Regions from separate parts of the Cupriavidus sp. FW305-46 genome, predicted to be linked through region 4. Evidence: predicted binding sites of a transcription regulator. Region 4 holds the regulator's gene; each other region holds the start of a gene.

Region 1 (5,016 bases), on a different contig from region 4:
TTCCCCGATACCGCTTTACACGATAGCGACGCACGCGGCGGCTTCATCAAGACGCGCACAAGCGTCGGCGTGGGCCTCTATTTCGGGCCCGGCGTGTTCTACGGCGGCTACCCGTATGGCTACCCCGCCCCGTACTACTACCCGCCCGCCGTGGTCACCGCACCCGCGGCGCCGCCGCAGTATATCGAACAGGGTCCGAACGGCCCCGTGCCGGTCCCCGGCCCGGACGGCGTAGCGCCGCAGCAGGGCTGGTGGTACCACTGCAACCAGCCCGAAGGCTACTACCCCTATGTGCAGTCCTGCCCCGGCGGCTGGCAACGCATACCGGCACAGCCGCCGGCCAACTTCTGATGCGGGGTGACACCATGCATGCCCTGACCCGCGCCACGCTGGCCGTGGCCACCCTGACCCTCGGCGCCTGCGCCGTGATGCCTGCCGGCCCCAGCGTGATGGTGCTGCCGGGCACCGGCAAGAGCTTCGACCAGTTCCGCGCCGACGACTACAACTGCCGCCAGTTCGCCTTCGGGCGGGTGGGCGGTGTCTCGTCCGCGCAGGCCGCCAACAATGCCGCCGTCGGCAGCGCCGTGGTCGGCACCGCCCTCGGCGCAGCCGCGGGCGCGGCCTTTAATGGCGGCTCGGGTGCGGCGGTGGGTGCAGGCGTCGGCCTGCTGACTGGCGCGGCGGTCGGCGCTGGCAATGCCCAGTACGCGGGTTACGGCACGCAACAGCAATACGATGCCGCCTACGTTCAGTGCATGTACGCCAGCGGCAACCGCGTGCCGGCCCCCGGACGCGTGGCCGCTGCGCCGCCGGCACCTCGGTACTACTACTATCCGCCGCCTCCGCCGCCGGTCTACTACAGCCCGTACCCGTACTACTAGGTCAGTCCCGGGGCCATTCGGAGTACCGACGCGAACGGTCGCCGACCCATGCGCAGAATCCCTGCGGGCGTTGGTCTGCTGCCAGATCGCGGCATGCCTTCGCAATCTCGGCGTATTGCGCAACTTCATCGCCAAGGTAGTACCAGCGCAGCCGTTCCATCCACTGGCGGCCTTGCGCAGGATCGCCGGTCAGCGCCAGCAGCCATGCGGTGCGCGCGATCATGGTCGGCGTAGGCAGCAGGTGGACGGCCGCGATGTGGGCGGGCAACAACTCGGCCGCATTGGCCGGCGTAATCGTGGCCAGGCCGGCAGCATCGGCCTGCGCGTGCTGGCGGAACCAGAAGCGCGGCATCGGCAAGGCGCTGCGGCCTTCGCTGCTGGCGTATTCGCGCGCTTCGGCGCGGCGGTAGTCTTGCCACATGGTGGCCAGCACGATCGCGGCTACCACGACAAACGCGATCGCCAGTCCACGTGCCACTGGCATCGGCACGCGCCAACGCCCGAAGCCCGACGGCTCCAGCCAACCGAGCATGAAGCAGAACGGCAGGAAAAAATAGAGGTAATGCAGCGGGTATTCGAGCATCGAATGCGCGCACAGCATCGCCAGCCAGGTAAGAACCAGCACGGTCTGCTTGCGCTCTTCGCCATCGCCGTGCCACAGGCGAACGCGAATCACGCGCCATAGCCACGCCAGCAGGATCAGGCCTACGCCGGCGGTGCCGACGATGCCCGTCTTCGCCAGCAGGTCGAGGATGGCGTTGTGGGCGTGCAGGGACATCTCCACCTTCACGCCGACTTGCTGCAACTGCTGGAATTGCGCCCAGCCGAACTCGCCCCAGCCGACGCCGAACCAGGGGTGGGAGCGGAACATTGCCAGCGCGTGGGTCCACAGTGCGCTGCGTGCGGACATCTGGTCTTCTGCTTCGAGTTGGGCGATGGTGTCGAACAGGCGCCAGTCGAAGGCTTGCCCTGCTGCGCGGATTGCGGGTTGCAGGATCAGTAGCATTGCCACCATTGAGACTGCTGCGACGAGCAGGCCGACGGGTCGCTGCATCGGATCCGAGTCGCGCCGCTCGCCTCGTGCGAGCCACGCGGCGACCAGTGCATAGACCGCAGCCAGGCCAACATGCAGCACGCCGGTGCGCGATCCGGACAGCACGATGCCGCTTTCCAGCAGGGCCACGGCGGCGAGCCACATCGGGAAACGCAGGCGGCCGCGCGAGGCCAGCCACATTGACGCCACCAACGCCAGGCCCTCAACGGTGGCCTGGTGGTTGGGCTGGTTCAGGTTGCCCCAGAGGCGGCGGTTGCTGTCGTAAAAGTAGCTGGAGACGAGGCCGAAGGCACGGGGTTCGAGATGGAACAACTGCACCCATTGCGTGAGGGTACCCAGCAGGCCGGCGATGAGGAAGGCGGTGGCGAGAGTGTCGCCGATGTTCTGAGTGGATGCCGCAGACGTGCCTCGGTACGACCATGCGGCGCATGTCACCGCTGCGCCCAGGAACAGCGTGAGGATGGTGGTGAGGCGGCTACCGGTGATGTCGTGATGGCCAGTGGCGCCCAAGACAAGTCCGACGGCGACCAGCCAGAGAAACAGCAGTGTCACCCACGGCAGCGACACTCCAGGCGATGCCACGGGGCGGCGACCCGCATGGATAGCGAGGACGGCGAGCGCGCAGAGCGCGGCGGTCCATTCGCCGTAGAACGTCGCCAGCGGCAGCGTGTGCCGGGAGATTAGCAGCGGGACGAAGATTGCTGCGAAAAGGGCGGCCGACGGTAGGAAGGTCCTGGACGGCAGCATTAGCGCGGCTGTTTAGGGAAAAGGCGCATGATAGCTTGCAGGGTGAACAAAGAAAAAGCGCCCGAAGGCGCTTTCCATACAACCTACGTCAATCCTGTCGTTACGGGCGGCAGTTTCCCGGACGCAGGTTGTTCGGCAGGGTGCCGCCGAGGGAGCAGCTCCACTGGTTGGGCCAAGTTGCTCCAGCGGCCACGTCTAGGGCCATCGCTGCGCCAGCGGCGTCCACGGGAGTGAACAAGAGCGTCGGTGCTGCCGCCGTTCCCATAACAGCCTGATTGTAAGTGATGGTGATCACGCCTGTATCTGCGATAGCGACGCTGTTAACACTCGGCGTCGCGGCCGGCGCGACCCAACCGGTGGCGGCGATCATGGCGCCAATCCCGCGCGACTGGAAAGTTTCTGTAACCGCCGTCTTCGCCGAGGAAGCCAGTGCAATGCCTTCAGAGACGCGTGCGCGTCGCGTGTAATCCTGATACTGCGGAATTGCAATGGCCGCCAGGATACCAACGATCGCCACCACGATCATCAGTTCGATCAGCGTAAAGCCCTTCTGGACACGACGGCCCAGTTTCTTCAGTTGTACCCGTTGCATGATTTGACCCCTCGAAGAGATTTTGGTTGAGCGTTGCACGTCTTCGGTTTCGTGACGCGGGGACTATTGAGCAGTAAGCGTGCCAGCGGCATCCCCCATCCGCAGGGGGTGAAAAGCGACAAATTTCGTCACCCGTCAGGGGGGATGCATGCCGTATGCGCCAAAATTTGTCACTCGCGTCCCCTACCACCGCGCGAAGCGACAAAATGTGCGATCACTCACATGAGTTAGTTGGCCAAGGCACCGACGACCGCCTTGCCGGCGCGCCAACGAAAAAGGGCGGCCAGCTGGCCGCCCTTCTCGCCTGGGCGGAACCTCGTCAGGCGGCCTGCGCCGACCGGCGGCTCAGCAGCTTGCCCATGATCACCACCAGGATCGCGCCGGCGGCGCCGAATACCAGGTGGGCGTGCGGCACGTGGACTTCGAACCAGGCGGCGTCGACCGGGTCGCTGACCAGCATTTCGCCGGCCAGGTAGCCCAGCAGCGCGGCGCCCAGCACGATGATGACCGGGAAGCGTTCCATCACCTTGAGCAGTAGCGTGCTGCCGAACACGATCAGCGGGATCGACAGGCCCAGACCGATGATCAGCAGCATCAGCTGGCTGCCCTCGGGGCCCTTCTGCGCGGCGGCGGCCACGGCCACCACGTTGTCGAGCGACATCACCAGGTCCGCGATCAGGATGGTGCGGATCGCGGCCCAGATATTGTCCTTGCCGTCGTGGCCTTCCTCGTCGTCATCGCCGGTCAGCAGTTGCACGCCGATGTAGACCAGCAGTACGGCGCCGACGATCTTCAGGTACGGCAGGCTCAGCAGCTTGACCGCGGCCACGGTCAGCACCACGCGCATGATGATGGCGGCGGCGCTGCCCCAGAAGATGGCTTTCTTTTGCTGGGCGGGCGGCAGGTTGCGCGAGGCGAGCGCGATCACCACCGCGTTGTCGCCGGACAGGACGATATTGGTCAGGATGATCGATCCCAACGCAATCCAGAATGTGGTGGAAGACAGCAGTTCCACGGGAGGGCTCCTCGAATTTTATAGATGGCACACCCGTCATCTGACGGGATTTCGGATGTCTCGAAACACGGACATGACTGTTTACCGCACGAACCTTTCGATTAGATTTCAATCTTGTAATGTTTCGTGCCGGAAGCCACGCCGAACCGTCCTCCAGAACGACAATGCCCCCGCACGGGCGGGGGCATTGTCTGGTTCTTCATCCCCGCGCTAGCGGGAATGAGGAGGTACAACTTACAGCATTGCCTTCAGCAGGCGGCCCATCTCCGACGGGTTCTTGGTCACCTTGATACCGCAGGCTTCCATGATTTCCAGCTTGGCCTGGGCGGTATCGGCACCGCCCGAGATCAGCGCGCCGGCGTGGCCCATGCGCTTGCCCGGAGGCGCGGTCACGCCAGCGATGAAGCCAACCACCGGCTTCTTCATGTTGTCCTTGATCCAGTTGGCCGCGTTGGCTTCGTCCGGACCGCCGATCTCACCGATCATGACCACGGCGTCCGTTTCCGGATCGTCGTTGAACATCTTCATCACGTCGATGTGCTTCAGGCCGTTGATGGGGTCGCCACCGATGCCGACGGCCGACGACTGGCCCAGGCCCAGCGCGGTCAGCTGGCCCACGGCTTCGTACGTCAGCGTGCCCGAGCGCGACACCACGCCGATGCGGCCCTTCTTGTGGATGTGGCCCGGCATGATGCCGATCTTGATTTCGTCCGGCGTGATCAGGCCC
Region 2 (5,016 bases), on a different contig from region 4:
CCTGGCGCAAGACGCGGGCATCGAGGACGCGCCCACGATGAAACGCTGGCCGCGCTGGCGGCATTCGGCCTGCCGCCGCAGGAAGCCGAGCGGCTCGCGCCGCATCGCACCTTCCCCGGCAACGTGCCGGTCAGCCTGCTCTGGCTCGACACGCTCGACGCCGCATCGCTGGGCGCGCTGATCGCGCTGTACGAGCACAAGGTCTTCGTGCAGGCCGCGATCTGGGGCATCCATGCCTATGACCAGTGGGGTGTGGAACTGGGCAAGGCGATCGCGTCGGACATGCAGGGGTGCCTGGCGCGGCGCGAGGTGCCCAAGGAGATGGATCCGGTGGGGGCTGCGACGCTGGCATCGCTTTTAGGTTAAGCATTCAACCGCCCGCCATCCGCAACGCCCGCCGGTACTGGATCGCCTCGCCCACATGCGCGGCGGTCAGCACCTCGGCACCTTCCAGGTCCGCGATGGTGCGGGCCACCTTCAGCACGCGGTAGTACGAACGCGCCGACCACGCCAGCCGCGTCATCGCGCCGCGCAGCAGCGCCTGCGCCTGCGGTTCCATCGTGCAGTGCTGTTCGATCTCGCGTCCGCCGAGTTCATTGTTGGGCTTGCCCTGCCGGGCCAGCTGGCGCTCGCGCGCGGCCAGCACGCGGGTGCGCACCATGGCGCTGGGTTCGCCGGGCGGGCCGTCGAGCATCTCGCCCTGGTCCTGCGCGGGGACTTCCACCTGCAGGTCGATGCGGTCGAGCATCGGGCCGGAGATGCGGGACTGGTAGCGCCGCACCTGGTCGGGCGTGCAGCGGCAGGGGCGGTCGGGATGGCCGAGGTAGCCGCACGGGCAGGGGTTCATCGCCGCGACGAACTGGAAGCAGGCGGGGAAGTCGGCGTGGCCGGCGGCGCGGGCGATGGTGATGCGGCCGGATTCCAGCGGCTCGCGCAGGACTTCCAGCACCCTGCGGTCGAATTCGGGCAGCTCGTCCAGGAACAGCACGCCGTGGTGCGCCAGCGAGATCTCGCCCGGGCGCGGGTTGCCGCCGCCGCCGACCATGGCCGGCCCGGATGCCGTGTGGTGCGGCGACCGGAACGGGCGCTGGCCCCATAGCGCGGTGCGGAAGCCGCCCGGCGTCAGGCTCATGACCGCGGCGGACTCCAGTGCTTCCTGCAGCGTCATCGGCGGCAGCAGCCCGGGCAGGCGCTGCGCCAGCATCGACTTGCCGGTGCCCGGCGGCCCCACCAGCAGGGCGGAGTGCTGGCCGGCGGCGGCCACTTCCATGGCCCGGCGCGCCTGGGCCTGGCCGCGCACGTCGCGCATGTCGGGGCCGCGGTCCGTGGTGGCGGGCAGCAACGCCGGCATGGCGCGGGGCAGCCGTGCCTCCGGCACGGGGCAGAGGTGGTCGCAGGCCTGGCGCAGCGTGGCCGCGGCATGCACCGCCAGGTCCTCGATCAGCGCGGCTTCGGCGCCATTGCCTGCGGCCACCAGGAAGGCGCGCGGCGACTCGCCGGCGGCGGCGTTGTCGCGCGCCAGGCCCATGGCCATGGCCAGCGCGCCGCGCACGGGGCGCAGTTCGCCGGACAGGGACAGCTCGGCGGCGAACTCATGTGCATCCAGTGCCTCGGACGGAATCTGGCCGCTGGCGGCCAGGATGCCCAGCGCGATGGCCAGGTCGAAGCGGCCGGATTCCTTGGGCAGGTCGGCCGGGGCCAGGTTGACGGTGATGCGGCGGTTGGGGAACTCGTAACCGCTGTTGAGGATGGCGGCGCGCACGCGCTCGCGGCTTTCGCGCACGCCGGTGTCGGCCAGGCCGACGATGGTGAATGCCGGCAGGCCGTTGGCGAGGTGGGTCTCGACCCGCACCGACGGCGCGGCGATGCCGGTCAGTGCCCGGCTGCGTAGGACGGCAAGGCTCATGTCATCGAACTGTTAACGAAAAAGGCCGCCAGGGGTGGCGGCCTTCAGGCGGCGGGTTGGATCGGGCAGGACCGGCGTGCTCACGCGCCCCCGGTCGAGTCCACCGAGCCGGCGCCGGGCGTGATGCCGGCGCGGCGCTCAAGCTCCGCCACGCGGCCCTCCAGTTCCTCCAGGCGGGCGCGGGTGCGGGCCAGCACCTGCGACTGGACGTCGAATTCCTCGCGCGTGACCAGGTCCAGCTTGGCAAAGCCCTGGGTCATCATGCTGCGCACGTTCTTTTCGATGTCCCTTGCCGGCGAGTTGCGCAGCGCCTCGCTGACCTTGTTCTGCAGGTCGTTGAAGAGATCGGTCGGTTTCATGGTTTCTCCTTTGCGCACCTAACTGGTGCCAATCCGGGTGGGCATCTGGCGTTTAGCGCGCTTTCGCACAGGAATTGGGCGCCCCGATTGCGGGCGCGCAGCCTGGGTGTCGCGCACGCAGCCACCGTCAGGACTCAATTATCGCCCGTGAGGCACGTGGGCGAAAGCTCCGGCGCATCGGCGTTCACACCTTTTAACCCGATCTGGCTTCGCTGCAGGGCAGATTCAAGTCTGGCTTTGGTCACGGCACGCCATCACGGCCGCCATGGACCGCAGATTTCCGGGGAGCTGGCATGGCAGTTGCAGTAGTAGGTGCGCCTGCCTCATTGAATCACCGAAATCCAATAAACGAAATCCGAGCCTCAGGAATAAGGAGAAGAAACCCATGAAGAAGTTGGCCCTTGCAGTCAGCGCGGTTGTCCTGACCAGTGCCGCCGCCACCGCCTACGCGCAAAGCACGGAAGCGGCGGCCCCGGCACCGGCCGCCGCCGCTGCCGAGCCGGCATCGCCGCATACGTTCACGGCCAACGTGTCGCTGGTCTCGGACTACCGCTATCGCGGCATCAGCCAGACCAACCTGCGCCCGGCCATCCAGGGTGGCTTTGACTACGCCCACGAAAGCGGCTTCTATGTGGGCAACTGGAACTCCAGCATCAGCTGGCTCGAGGATGCCAACCCGGCGGTCTCGGCCCCGGTCGAAATGGATTTCTACGGCGGCTTCAAGAACACCTTCAAGGTCGCCGGCACCGAGTTCAACTATGACCTGGGCGTGCTCGAGTACTACTACCCGGGCGGCTACAACAACCCGCGCCCCTACACCACGGAACTGTACGCCGGCATCGGCTGGGGCCCGGTCATGCTCAAGTACTCGCACTCGGTCACCAACCTGTTTGGCTGGGCCGACAGCAAGAACAGCTACTACGTCGATCTGAGCGCCAATGTCCCGCTGAATTTCTGGGACCTGACGCTGAACGCGCACGTCGGCTACCAGGGCGTCAAGCACAACAGCGACGCCTCGTACACCGACTGGAAGATCGGCCTGACCAAGGACCTGGGCAAGGGCTTCGCGCTGGCGGTTGCCTATGTCGATACCAACGCCAAGGAAGTGGCCTACACCAGCGCCAACCGCGGCCGCTACCTGGGCAAGGCCACGGCCTGGGCCTCGATCACCAAGACTTTCTAATCATTGCCGCAGGCCGGGCGGGCAGCACCGGCCTGCCCCGAGGAGAAATCGGATGAAACTCATCATCGCAGTCATCAAGCCGTTCAAGCTCGACGAAGTGCGCGAAGCGCTGTCGGACGTGGGCGTGTCCGGCATTACCGTGACCGAAGTGAAAGGCTTCGGCCGCCAGAAGGGCCACACCGAGCTGTACCGCGGCGCCGAATACATCGTCGACTTCCTGCCCAAGGTGAAGATCGAGGTGGCGGTGCCCGACGACGTGGTCGAGCGCGCCATCGAGGCGGTCGAGAAATCGGCCCGCACCGGCAAGATCGGCGACGGCAAGATCTTCGTGGCACCGATCGAGCAGGTCATCCGCATCCGCACCGGCGAGACCGGCGGCGATGCCCTGTGACCCGAGACAGCACATCACAAGAGGTTAAGCACATGAAAACCTGGTTCAAGCGATTCCTGACGGCCGGCGCGATGGCGCTGGCCATCGGCACGGCGGGCGTGGGCATCTCCACGCCGGCCGCCGCACAGGACAAGCCGGCCGCCGAGGCATCTGCCCCGGCCGCCTCCGCCGCCCCCGCCGCAGCCGCTGCCGAAGCGTCGGCGCCGGCTGCTGCCGCTGCGCCTGCCGCGGCAGCACCGGCCGCCGCCCCCGCGGAAGCTGCCGCCGCGCCGGCCGCACCGGTGCCCAACAAGGGCGACACCGCCTGGCTGCTGGTCTCGACCGCCTTCGTGATCCTGATGACGCTGCCTGGCCTGGCGCTGTTCTACGGCGGCCTGGTGCGCTCCAAGAACATGCTGTCGGTGCTGATGCAGTGCCTGGTGATCTTCTCGCTGGTGGCGCTGCTGTGGGCGATCTACGGCTACAGCTTTGCCTTCACCGAGGGCAACGCCTTCTTCGGCGGCACCGACCGGCTCTTCATGAAGGGGCTGACGGTCGAGGCCGTGGCTGCCACCTTCAGCAAGGGCGTGGTGGTGCCGGAACTGGGCTACTTCGCCTTCCAGTGCGCCTTCGCCTGCATCACCTGCGGCCTGATCATCGGCGCCTTCGCCGAACGCGCCAAGTTCTCGGCCGTGCTGGTGTTCGTGGTGCTGTGGTTCACCTTCTCCTACATCCCGATGGCCCACATGGTCTGGTTCTGGCCGGGTCCTGACGCCTACACCGACGCTGCTGCCGGCGCCGCCGCGACCGCCAAGTCGGGCTGGCTGTTCCAGAAGGGCGCGCTCGACTTCGCTGGTGGCACCGTGGTGCACATCAACGCGGCCGTGGCCGGCCTGGTCGGCGCCTATATGTTCGGCAAGCGCATCGGCTTCGGCCGTGAGGCGATCCGTCCGCACAGCCTGACCTTCACCATGGTGGGTGCCTCGCTGCTGTGGTTCGGCTGGTTCGGCTTCAACGCCGGCTCGGCGCTGGAAGCCAACGGCTCGGCCGCGCTGGCCTTCGTCAACACGCTGCTGGCCACCTGCGCCGCCGTACTGGCGTGGACCTTCGGCGAGTGGATCGGCAAGGGCAAGCCGTCGATGCTGGGCGGTGCCTCGGGTGCGGTGGCCGGCCTGGTGGCGATCACCCCGGCGGCCGG
Region 3 (5,016 bases), on a different contig from region 4:
CGCGGGCATCGTCATCGACTGGAACGATTTCGACCTGCTGTCGCGCATCACGCCGCTGCTGGCGCGCGTCTACCCGAATGGCTCGGCCGATGTGAACCACTTCCATGCCGCGGGCGGCGCCGGTTTCGTCATCCGCGAACTGCTGCAGGCCGGCCTGCTGCACGAGGACGTGCAGACCGTGGCCGGCCCCGGGCTGGCCCGCTATGCGCAGGAACCGGTGATGACCGACGGCGTGCTGCGCTGGCGCGACGGCGCGGCGCACAGCGGCGACGCACAGGTGCTGGCGACGGCCGCGGAGCCTTTCTCGGCCGAGGGCGGGCTGCGGCTGATGCAGGGCAACCTGGGCCGCGGCGTGATCAAGGTCTCGGCGGTGGCGCCGGAGCACCGCGTGGTCGAAGCCCCGGTGCGGGTGTTCGATGCGCAAGAGGCGCTGCAGGCGGCCTTCGATGCGGGCGAGCTGACCGGCGACCTGGTCGCGGTCGTGCGTTTCCAGGGGCCGAATGCCAACGGCATGCCCGAGCTGCACCGCCTGACCCCGGTGCTGGGCGCGCTGCAGGACGCCGGCCACAAGGTGGCGCTGGTGACCGACGGCCGCATGTCCGGCGCGTCGGGCAAGGTGCCGGCGGTGATCCACGTCGGCCCCGAGGCGCTGGCCGGCGGCGCGCTCGCGCGCGTGCGCGACGGCGACCGCATCCGTGTCGATGCCGTTGCCGGCACGCTGCAGTGGCTGGGCGACGAAGGCGAATTCGCGGCGCGCGAGCTGGCTGCGGCGCCGGACGACGATTTCGCGCAATTCAGCCTGGGGCGCGGCCTGTTCGGCCTGTTCCGGCGCCACGCGCGCATCGCGGAAGAGGGCGGCAGCGCACTTGACCTGTCCGAGGCGGATGCCGGGGCCGGCGCAGGCGGGCGCCAACGTACCGCAGCGGCGCAAACCGTCGCACAATAGCCAGGCCTGAGGCCGATTTTCCCCTGAAGTTCCCTGCGGGGCGGCAGCGCCCCCGGGCGTCTTTGCGCCGCCGCAAGGACGTCCAGCTGGACCGACAAGGACAGACAAGGATGGCGACACCATCCGATACCAAGACCGACGGAGCAGACATGATCTATATCCTGATGGGCGTTTCCGGCAGCGGCAAGACCACGGTCGGCCAGTTGCTGGCGCAGCGACTGGGCTGCGGCTTCCATGACGCCGATGCATTCCACAGCGACGCCAACAAGGCCAAGATGCACGCCGGCGTCCCGCTGACCGACGAAGACCGCTGGCCGTGGCTGGCGGCCATGCGCGCAGCCATCGACGCGGCCCGGGCCGAAGGCCGCACCCATGTGTTCACCTGCTCGGCACTGCGCCAGGCCTACCGCGACCGGCTGACCCCGCCCGACGGCGGCGTGACCTTCGTCTTCATGAAGGGCGATGCATCGCTGATCGGCACGCGCCTGTCCGCGCGCACGGAACACTTCTTCAACCCCGACCTGCTGCAAAGCCAGTTCGATACGCTGGAAGAGCCCAGCGACGCGCTGGTGCTCGACATCCGCCAGTCGCCCGAGGCGCTGGTCGCCACCATCCTGCAGGCCACGGTGCCGCAGGGCGCCGCCGCGGCGCGCTGACCTGCTGACCTCGCCGACCGTTCCGGCCGGCCCCGTGCCCGTGCAGCCCGCAAGCGGCCGCCAGCCTGGCTGGCGGCCGTTTTTGCGTGCGCTGGCAGACATCTTGCTAGTTCACTTTCCGTGCCGGCCGGCACCCGCCAGCTTGCGGGTTTCGCCGGTACGGGTATGCTGAAAGGGCCAGTGACTCGACAGTATCGCCGTGAGCGTCCCGAACGGGCAGGCGCGGCGGGCTGGGGACAGGAAAGCCAGGGCAAAACCAGGGCAGCCGGTAGCGACCCCGAAGTCGCAGTGAAGCGGTAGCACCGGAAGCCCGCGACATGGAGGAACGGCCATCATGGCGGGGCGGTATTTCGACGAGATGCTGGACTGGCGCACGGACAGGGCGCAATGGGTTATCCAGGCGGGGCAGGCATTGCCTGAAGGCGCGGTGCGCGCGCATTACCGGCATTTCGCTGACTGGCTGGCGCGGCAGTCTGAAGGCACGATGGGCAACAAGCGCGCCGAGGCCGACCTGATCTTCCGGCGCGTGGGCATTACCTTTGCCGTCTACGGCGACAAGGATGAAGCCAACAGCGGCACCGAACGCACCATTCCGTTCGACGTGATCCCGCGCATCTTCCCGGCCAGCGAATGGGCGCTGCTGGAAAAAGGGCTGCGCCAGCGCGTGGCCGCGCTCAACCGCTTTGTCCACGATATCTACCACGGCCAGGACATCATCCGCGCCGGCGTGATCCCGCCCGACCAGATCTACAACAACGCCCAGTACCGGCCCGAGATGCTAGGCGTCAACGTGCCGCACGACATCTATGCGCACGTGGCCGGCATCGATGTGGTGCGCGCCGGCGAGGGCGAGTTCTACGTGCTGGAAGACAACCTGCGCGTGCCCTCGGGGGTGTCGTACATGCTGGAAAACCGCAAGATGATGATGCGGTTGTTCCCGGACCTGTTCGCGCGCAACCGCGTGGCGCCGGTGGCCCACTATCCTGACCTGTTGCTCGACATGCTGCGCGGGGTGTCGCCGCAGGCCATTGCCGATCCCACCGTGGTGGTGCTGACGCCGGGCATGTACAACTCGGCCTACTTCGAGCATGCCTTCCTGGCGCAGCAGATGGGCGTGGAACTGGTCGAAGGCAGCGATCTCTTCGTCGAGGACGACCACCTGTTCATGCGCACCACGCAGGGCCCGCAGCGCGTCGACGTGATCTACCGCCGCGTCGACGACGACTTCCTCGACCCGCTGGTGTTCCGCCACGACTCCTCGCTGGGCGCGGCCGGCCTGCTGTCGGTCTACCGCGCCGGCAACGTGACCATCTGCAACGCCATCGGCACGGGCGTGGCCGACGACAAGTCGATCTATCCGTACGTGCCCGACATGATCCGCTTCTACCTGGGCGAAGAGGCCATCCTCAGCAACGTGCCGACCTATATGTGCCGGCGCCCGGACGACCTGCAGTACGTGCTGGACCATATGGAAGAACTGGTGGTCAAGGAGACCCACGGCGCCGGCGGCTACGGCATGCTGGTCGGCCCGGCCGCCACGCGGGCCGAGATCGATGCCTTCCGCGAAGTGGTGAAGGCGCGCCCGGAGCAGTACATCGCGCAGCCGACGCTGGCGCTGTCGACCTGCCCGACCTATGTGGAGTCGGGCATCGCGCCGCGCCATATCGACCTGCGCCCGTTCGTGCTGTCGGGCAAGGAGGTGCGCATGGTGCCAGGCGGGCTGACCCGCGTGGCGCTGCGCGAAGGCTCGCTGGTGGTGAATTCCTCGCAAGGGGGCGGCACCAAGGACACCTGGGTGCTGGAACGATGAACGCGAACCACGTGATGACCGCCGCAACGACCGCCATGGCGACCGCCGCCACGCCAGGAGAGCCCACATGCTGAGCCGCACCGCCGACCACCTGTTCTGGATGGCCCGCTACACCGAGCGCGCGGAGAACACTGCGCGCATGCTCGACGTCAACTACCAGACCTCGCTCCTGCCGCAATCGGCCGAGGTGGCCGAGCAGGGCTGGTGGGCCATGCTCGATATCTCCGAGCTGACCGACGTCTTCGACCACAAGTACGGACTGCTGTCGCGCGACGATGTGATCGACTTCATGGTGCGCGACATGACCAACGCCTCGTCCATCATGAGCTGCCTGCGCGCGGCGCGCGAGAACGCGCGCGCGGTGCGCGGCTCGCTGACCACCGAGGTCTGGGAGACCGTCAACACCACCTGGCTGGAGGTGCAGCGCCTGATCGCCGACGGCGTGCTGAAGGAAGACCCGTCGGCGTTCTTTGAATGGGTCAAGTTCCGCTCGCACCTGGCGCGCGGGGTCCAGTTCGGCACCATGCTCAAGGACGATGCCTTCCACTTCATGCGGCTGGGCACATTCCTGGAGCGCGCCGACAACACCGCGCGGATCCTCGACGTCAAGTTCCAGGCATCGGGCAGCGACGAGAGCGATGCCAACCGCGACCAGAACGATTTCTATCACTGGGCCGCGGTGCTGCGCTCGGTATCGGGCTTCGAGGTCTACCGCAAGGTCTATCGCGCGGTCATTACGCCGCAGCGCGTGGCCGAGCTGCTGATCCTGCGGCCCGACATGCCGCGCTCGCTGGTGTCGAGCATGGACGAGGTGGTGGCCATCCTGCATACGGTGCGCAACCAGCAATCAGCGGAAACCGAGCGCCAGGCTGGTAAACTCCACGCCGACCTGAAGTACGCGCGCATCGACGATATTTTCGCGGTCGGCCTGCACGCGTACCTGACCAGCTTCCTGGAGCGCATCGGCGATCTCGGCAATGGCATCAGCCGGGACTTCCTCGTGCCGCTGCTGGCTGCCTGAAATGGGCCGCCGGCAGGCTCCATGTGCCGCCGCCGCGCCCTGATACCGTGAAATACAAGATCCACCACCATACTGTTTACCGCTACGCCGAGCCGGTGCGCCGCAGCGTGCACGAAGTGCGGCTCGAGCCGCGTTCGGGCCCGCTGCAGACGGTGCACCGCTGGCAACTGGTCGCGCCTGGCAATCCGTCGGCGGCGCGCGACGGCTTCGGCAATATCGTGCACAACTTCACGGTGGCCGGACCGACCGGCACCATTTCGATCGAAGCCAGCGGCGAGGTGGAAGTGCTGCCGCCGCATGGCGACCTCGACCGGGACGGCCACCATGCGTTCTGCGACGCTCCGCCCCCCGGCGAATCCCGGGTGTCGCCGCTGTACTTCCTCGGCAGCACGCCACTGACCTCGGCACCGCCGGAGATGCAGGCGTTTGCCGCACCGTTCCTGGCGGCCGGGCACGAGATTCCGGCGCTGCTGGCGCTGGCCCAGGGAATTGCGGAGCGGGTGCGCTACAAGCCCAACACCACCGACGTCGGCACCTCGGCGGCCGAAGCCTTCAGCCTGGGCAGCGGCGTGTGCCAGGACCA
Region 4 (5,016 bases):
CGGACCGCCCGCCGGTCACCGCCCGCGCCGATATGGGCCGCATGAACGCCGAGGGCTCGGTGATCGACCTGTACGGCAACGGCTTCGTCATGCGCCAGCAGGGCGTGGACGTGTCCAAGGACCCGCAGCTGACCGCCGCATCCAGTTATTTCCAGCTGCTGGTCAATGACGACATCGTCAAGACCGACAAGCCGGTCAAGCTGACGCGCGGGCCGTCGGTGATGACCGCCAACGGCCTGATCTTCAACAACGTCACGCGCGAAGTACAATTGCTCGGCAATGTACGCGGCACCATCATCACCGGGCCGACCCCGGGCCGCGCGCCGGGGTCCTGAGCCCCGGCCCGGGGGCCGCACCAACCCGCACCAACGTACCCAGACGCCCTCAAGCAACCCTGCCAACATGACTGCTTCCCTGACGACATCGTCCCGTCGACGCACCGCCCCGGCCCTGCTCGCCCTGGCCATGGCCTTCGGCCTGCTGGCCCAGCCCGCCCTGGCCGAGCGCGCGGACCGCGACAAGCCGATGGTGCTGGAGGCGGACAACGCCAGCTACGACGACGTCAAGCAGATCTATACGCTGACCGGCAACGTGGTGCTGACCAAGGGCACCATGATCCTGAAGTCCGACGCCGCCGAACTGCGCACCGATCCCGAGGGCTACCAGTTCGCGGTGGCCACCGCCAAGCCGGGCAAGCAGGCCTACATCCGGCAGAAGCGCGAAGGCGTCGACGAATACATCGACGGCTGGGGCGACCGCATCGAGTACGACGGCAAGCAGGAGTACTCCAAGCTGATCGGCAATGCCCGCATGGCGCGCCTGCAGGGCGCCAAGCAGGTCGACGAGATCCGCGGCGCGGTGCTGACCTACGACAGCCGCAAGGAGTTCTACACGGCTGCCGGCGGCGGCAGCGGCGACGCCGCGGCCGCCAATCCGTCCGGCCGCGTACGCGCGGTGCTGTCGCCGCGCCAGGACCAGAAGGCCGGCGCCACGGGCAGCAGCGGCTCGCCGCTGGACCTGAAGCCAGCGCCCGCGCCTGCCAACAAACCCTGACGCCTGGCGCCGGCTGCGTGCATCGCATGCGGCCGGCGCCGGAAACGCCTGAACGCCAGACTGTGCCAATGACCGATACCGCAACCATCGCCGACAAGCCTTCCGTCGAAGCCTCCACCGTCCTTGCCGGCGGCAGCACCCTGGTCGTGCGCCACCTGAAGAAGCGCTATGGCTCGCGCACGGTGGTCAAGGACGTCTCGCTCGACGTGAAGAGCGGCGAGGTGGTCGGCCTGCTCGGGCCCAACGGCGCGGGCAAGACCACGTCGTTCTACATGATCGTGGGCCTGGTGGCGCTGGACGAAGGCGATATCGTGCTCGACGGCGACCACATCAGCGGCCTGCCGATCCACGAGCGCGCGCGCATGGGGCTGTCGTACCTGCCGCAGGAAGCCTCGGTATTCCGCAAGCTCAACGTCGAAGAGAACATCCGCGCGGTGCTGGAGCTGCAGCTGGACAAGGGCAAGCCGCTGGCCAAGGCCGAGATCGAGCGCCGCCTCGATTCGCTGCTCGACGACCTGCAGATCGCGCACCTGCGCAACAACCCGGCGCTGTCGCTGTCGGGCGGCGAGCGCCGCCGCGTGGAAATCGCGCGCGCGCTGGCGTCGTCGCCGCGCTTCATCCTGCTGGACGAACCCTTCGCCGGCGTGGACCCGATCGCCGTGGGCGAGATCCAGCGCATCGTCAGCTTCCTCAAGGCGCGCAATATCGGCGTGCTGATCACCGACCACAACGTGCGCGAGACGCTCGGCATCTGCGACCACGCCTACATCATCAGCGAAGGCACGGTGCTGGCCGCGGGCCAGCCCGAGGAAATCATCGCCAATGACGCAGTGCGGCGCGTCTACCTGGGCGAGAACTTCCGCATGTGATGCAGCGGCCTGCCATGGAGCGGCAGGCCTATTCGCGGGCGCACGTGGGCCTGCCACAGCCAGCAGCGATCAGACCGCATAAGCGATAGCAATTTCCGTTCCAACAACGGAAAGATGCGCATAGAATAGGTCGCATGAAACCGTCGCTACAGCTCCGCCTTTCCCAGCATCTGGCCCTGACCCCGCAACTGCAGCAGTCGATCCGGCTGCTGCAGCTTTCCACGCTGGAACTGCAGCAAGAGGTCGAACAGGCGCTGACGGAAAACCCTCTGCTCGAACGTGAGAACGACTGGATCGAAAGCCCGCTGCGCGTTGCGGCCGACGGCTCGGTCAACCTGCAGAGCGCACCGGCGCCCGCGCCGGCAGAGCCGCAGGGCAATGGCGAGGCCCGCGCCGATGGCGCGGCTGACGACGACAGCTATGGCGACAGCGGCAACGGCGACGACTATGGCAGCGGCGACTGGAGCCTGGACGACTTTGCCCGCCGCCCCCAGGGCGACGAGGATGAAAAAACGCCGATGCAGCTGCGTGAAGCCGAGCCCACGCTGCGCGAGTACCTGATGGAACAGCTCACGCCGCTGAAGATCTCCGCGCGCGACAAGGGCCTGGCCATCTTCCTGATCGAATCACTCGACGATGATGGCTACCTGAGCGCATCGCTTGAGGAGATCTGCACGGAGTTGCCGGAAGAACTCGAGTTCGAGATCGAGGAAGTCCACGCCATCCTCACGCTGCTGCAGAGCTTCGACCCGCCCGGCGTGGGCGCGCGCAACGCCGCCGAGTGCCTGGCCCTGCAGTTGCGGCGCCTGACGCACCCGCAGCGCGAACTGGCCCTGAACATCGTGACCAACCACCTGGAGTTGCTCGCAGTACGCGACTACACGCGGCTGAAGAAGGCGCTGCAGGTCGATGAAGCGGCGCTGAAGTCCGCACACGAACTGATCCGCTCGCTGGCGCCCTACCCCGGCCATGCATACAGCCGCCCGGAGGCGGACTTCGTGGTGCCGGACGTGTTCGTGCGCAAGGGTGGCGGCGGCTGGATCGCGCAGCTCAATCCGGATGTGATGCCGAGGCTGCGCATCAATGACATGTATGCACAAATCCTGCGTGGCGCGAAGGGTGAGTCCGGCACCGCCGGGCTGCAGCAGAAGCTGCAGGAGGCGCGCTGGCTGATCAAGAACATCCAGCAGAGGTTCGACACAATCCTGCGTGTCTCGCAGGCCATTGTCGAGCGTCAAAAGAACTTTTTCAGCCACGGCGAAATCGCCATGCGCCCCTTGGTTTTGCGGGAGATTGCCGATACACTGGGTTTACACGAGTCAACCATCTCCCGGGTGACGACCAATAAATATATGGCAACGCCGATGGGTACTTTCGAACTGAAGTACTTCTTCGGCAGCCACGTGTCCACCGAAACCGGTGGCGCGGCTTCATCAACGGCCATCCGCGCCTTGATCAAGCAACTGATAGGAGCCGAAGACCCGAGGAATCCCCTTTCCGACAGTCGCATTGCCGAACTGCTGGGCGAACAAGGCTTCGTTGTCGCACGCCGCACCGTTGCCAAGTATCGCGAAGCCCTGAAGATCCCCGCAGTCAATCTCCGCAAGTCTTTGTAGCCGAGCCCACCGCCTGCCTGGTGAGGCTCTTTCAGAAGGAGAAGCGCTATGAACTTCAAGATCAGTGGACACCACCTGGACATCACGCCCCCTCTGCGTGAGTACGTGGAAACGAAGCTGGAGCGAATCGTCAGGCATTTCGATCAAGTCATTGGCGTTAGTGTGCTGCTCTCTGTCGACAACCATAAGGAAAAGGACCGGCGTCAGTACGCGGAAATCAATCTACATCTCAAGGGCAAGGACATCTTTGTCGAAGCGCATCACGAAGACCTGTATGCAGCGATCGACGCACTCGTCGACAAGCTGGACCGTCAGGTGATCCGCTACAAGGATCGCGTGCAAGGCCACGACCGCGAAGCGGTCAAGTACCAGATGGCCGCAGCGCAAATGCAGCAATGACCGTGCCCGGCAGCCCCGCAGCGGGCTGCTGAATCAGGATTGAACAGGCAAGCCGCGCCATGAAGCGCGGCTTTTTTGCGCCCTCGCGTTCCCGGTTGCCGCCGGCATGCCGCGCCCGCACTGGCGGCGCGGCCCGGCTGTGGCGCCGGAGCCAATGCTTTTCACCCGAATGAGCAAGGGTGTTCGCAAGCGCTGCGCCAAGGTGTATGCTGCGCCATACAAAGAGAGGGAATCCTGGCCGTGCCCCGCACCGGTGCACCGGCTCCCCGCCGCGGAGGCACGATTGCATCACCATGTATCGTTCTGCACCGGCTTGCCCCGTTGCGCTGCACAATGCGGGAGTAGTCGCTGCTCTATAATGGGCCGGACGCCTCCGGCCAGGCCAACGGCAGGCCGGAGCCAGCCCACTGCCCGGCGGGGCGGTCCGCCCGCTAACTGAAATCCTGCGCATCGCCCATGAATCGTTTGGCCAAATTGCTGCCACCCGGCAACATCACCCTCGACGTCAGCGTCACCAGCAAGAAGCGTGTGTTCGAGCAGGCCGGGCTCCTCTTCGAGAACAACCATGGTGTGGCGCGCGCCATCGTGACGGACAACCTGTTCGCGCGCGAGTCGCTTGGATCCACCGGCCTGGGCGCCGGCGTGGCAATCCCGCACGGCCGCATCAAGGGCCTGAAGCAGCCGCTGGCCGCGTTCATGCGCCTGGCCGAACCAATTCCGTTCGAATCTCCCGATGGCAAGCCGGTATCGCTGCTGATCTTCCTGCTGGTGCCCGAACAGGCTACGCAGCAGCACCTGGAAATCCTGTCCGAAATCGCGCAACTGCTTTCCGACCGCGACATGCGTGAAGGGCTGGCCACGCTGCCCACGCCCGATGCCGTCCATCAGTTGCTGATCGCATGGCATCCCTGATCCCCTGACCCCTCAAGCGGGCCGGCACCAGACCGGGCAGGCGCCGAGGCGCTTCGCAAACCGCCCCACCAGTCATACCGCATGGAACTCACCGGCGTCACCTCCCAGTCCATCTTCGACGACAACGCAGCCGACATCAAACTCTCGTGGGTGGCCGGCCTGGAAGG

What was found. The regulator sigma-54, encoded in region 4, starts transcription at its own class of promoters, with help from an activator protein. The targets are predictions, from matches to a motif close to TGGCANGNAANCTGCTTT.
Region 1: the regulator sigma-54 is predicted to act here: its motif matches at 3,342-3,359, upstream of AC3WON_RS08790 (pilin).
Region 2: the regulator sigma-54 is predicted to act here: its motif matches at 2,555-2,572, upstream of AC3WON_RS21215 (TorF family putative porin).
Region 3: the regulator sigma-54 is predicted to act here: its motif matches at 1,695-1,712, upstream of AC3WON_RS29215 (circularly permuted type 2 ATP-grasp protein).

What each region holds. Positions count from the first base shown of each region.
Region 1 is NZ_JBYSZI010000013.1:55,772-60,787, forward strand. Features, by position in the region: gene AC3WON_RS08775 (hypothetical protein) at 1-351, shown strand, start outside; gene AC3WON_RS08780 (hypothetical protein) at 366-881, shown strand; gene AC3WON_RS08785 (PglL family O-oligosaccharyltransferase) at 883-2,682, opposite strand; gene AC3WON_RS08790 (pilin) at 2,783-3,274, opposite strand; gene AC3WON_RS08795 (TerC family protein) at 3,594-4,289, opposite strand; gene sucD (succinate--CoA ligase subunit alpha) at 4,524-5,016, opposite strand, start outside.
Region 2 is NZ_JBYSZI010000045.1:38,667-43,682, reverse strand. Features, by position in the region: gene AC3WON_RS21235 (hypothetical protein) at 1-181, shown strand, start outside; gene AC3WON_RS21230 (phosphoglucose isomerase-related protein) at 124-366, shown strand; gene AC3WON_RS21225 (YifB family Mg chelatase-like AAA ATPase) at 371-1,906, opposite strand; gene AC3WON_RS21220 (accessory factor UbiK family protein) at 1,987-2,265, opposite strand; gene AC3WON_RS21215 (TorF family putative porin) at 2,651-3,448, shown strand; gene AC3WON_RS21210 (P-II family nitrogen regulator) at 3,501-3,839, shown strand; gene amt (ammonium transporter) at 3,872-5,016, shown strand, end outside.
Region 3 is NZ_JBYSZI010000094.1:6,752-11,767, reverse strand. Features, by position in the region: gene edd (phosphogluconate dehydratase) at 1-946, shown strand, start outside; gene AC3WON_RS29220 (gluconokinase) at 1,096-1,602, shown strand; gene AC3WON_RS29215 (circularly permuted type 2 ATP-grasp protein) at 1,937-3,412, shown strand; gene AC3WON_RS29210 (alpha-E domain-containing protein) at 3,480-4,433, shown strand; gene AC3WON_RS29205 (transglutaminase family protein) at 4,481-5,016, shown strand, end outside.
Region 4 is NZ_JBYSZI010000040.1:4,387-9,402, reverse strand. Features, by position in the region: gene lptC (LPS export ABC transporter periplasmic protein LptC) at 1-335, shown strand, start outside; gene lptA (lipopolysaccharide transport periplasmic protein LptA) at 403-1,053, shown strand; gene lptB (LPS export ABC transporter ATP-binding protein) at 1,122-1,922, shown strand; gene AC3WON_RS19550 (RNA polymerase factor sigma-54) at 2,057-3,538, shown strand; gene hpf (ribosome hibernation-promoting factor, HPF/YfiA family) at 3,587-3,937, shown strand; gene ptsN (PTS IIA-like nitrogen regulatory protein PtsN) at 4,394-4,849, shown strand; gene hprK (HPr(Ser) kinase/phosphatase) at 4,931-5,016, shown strand, end outside.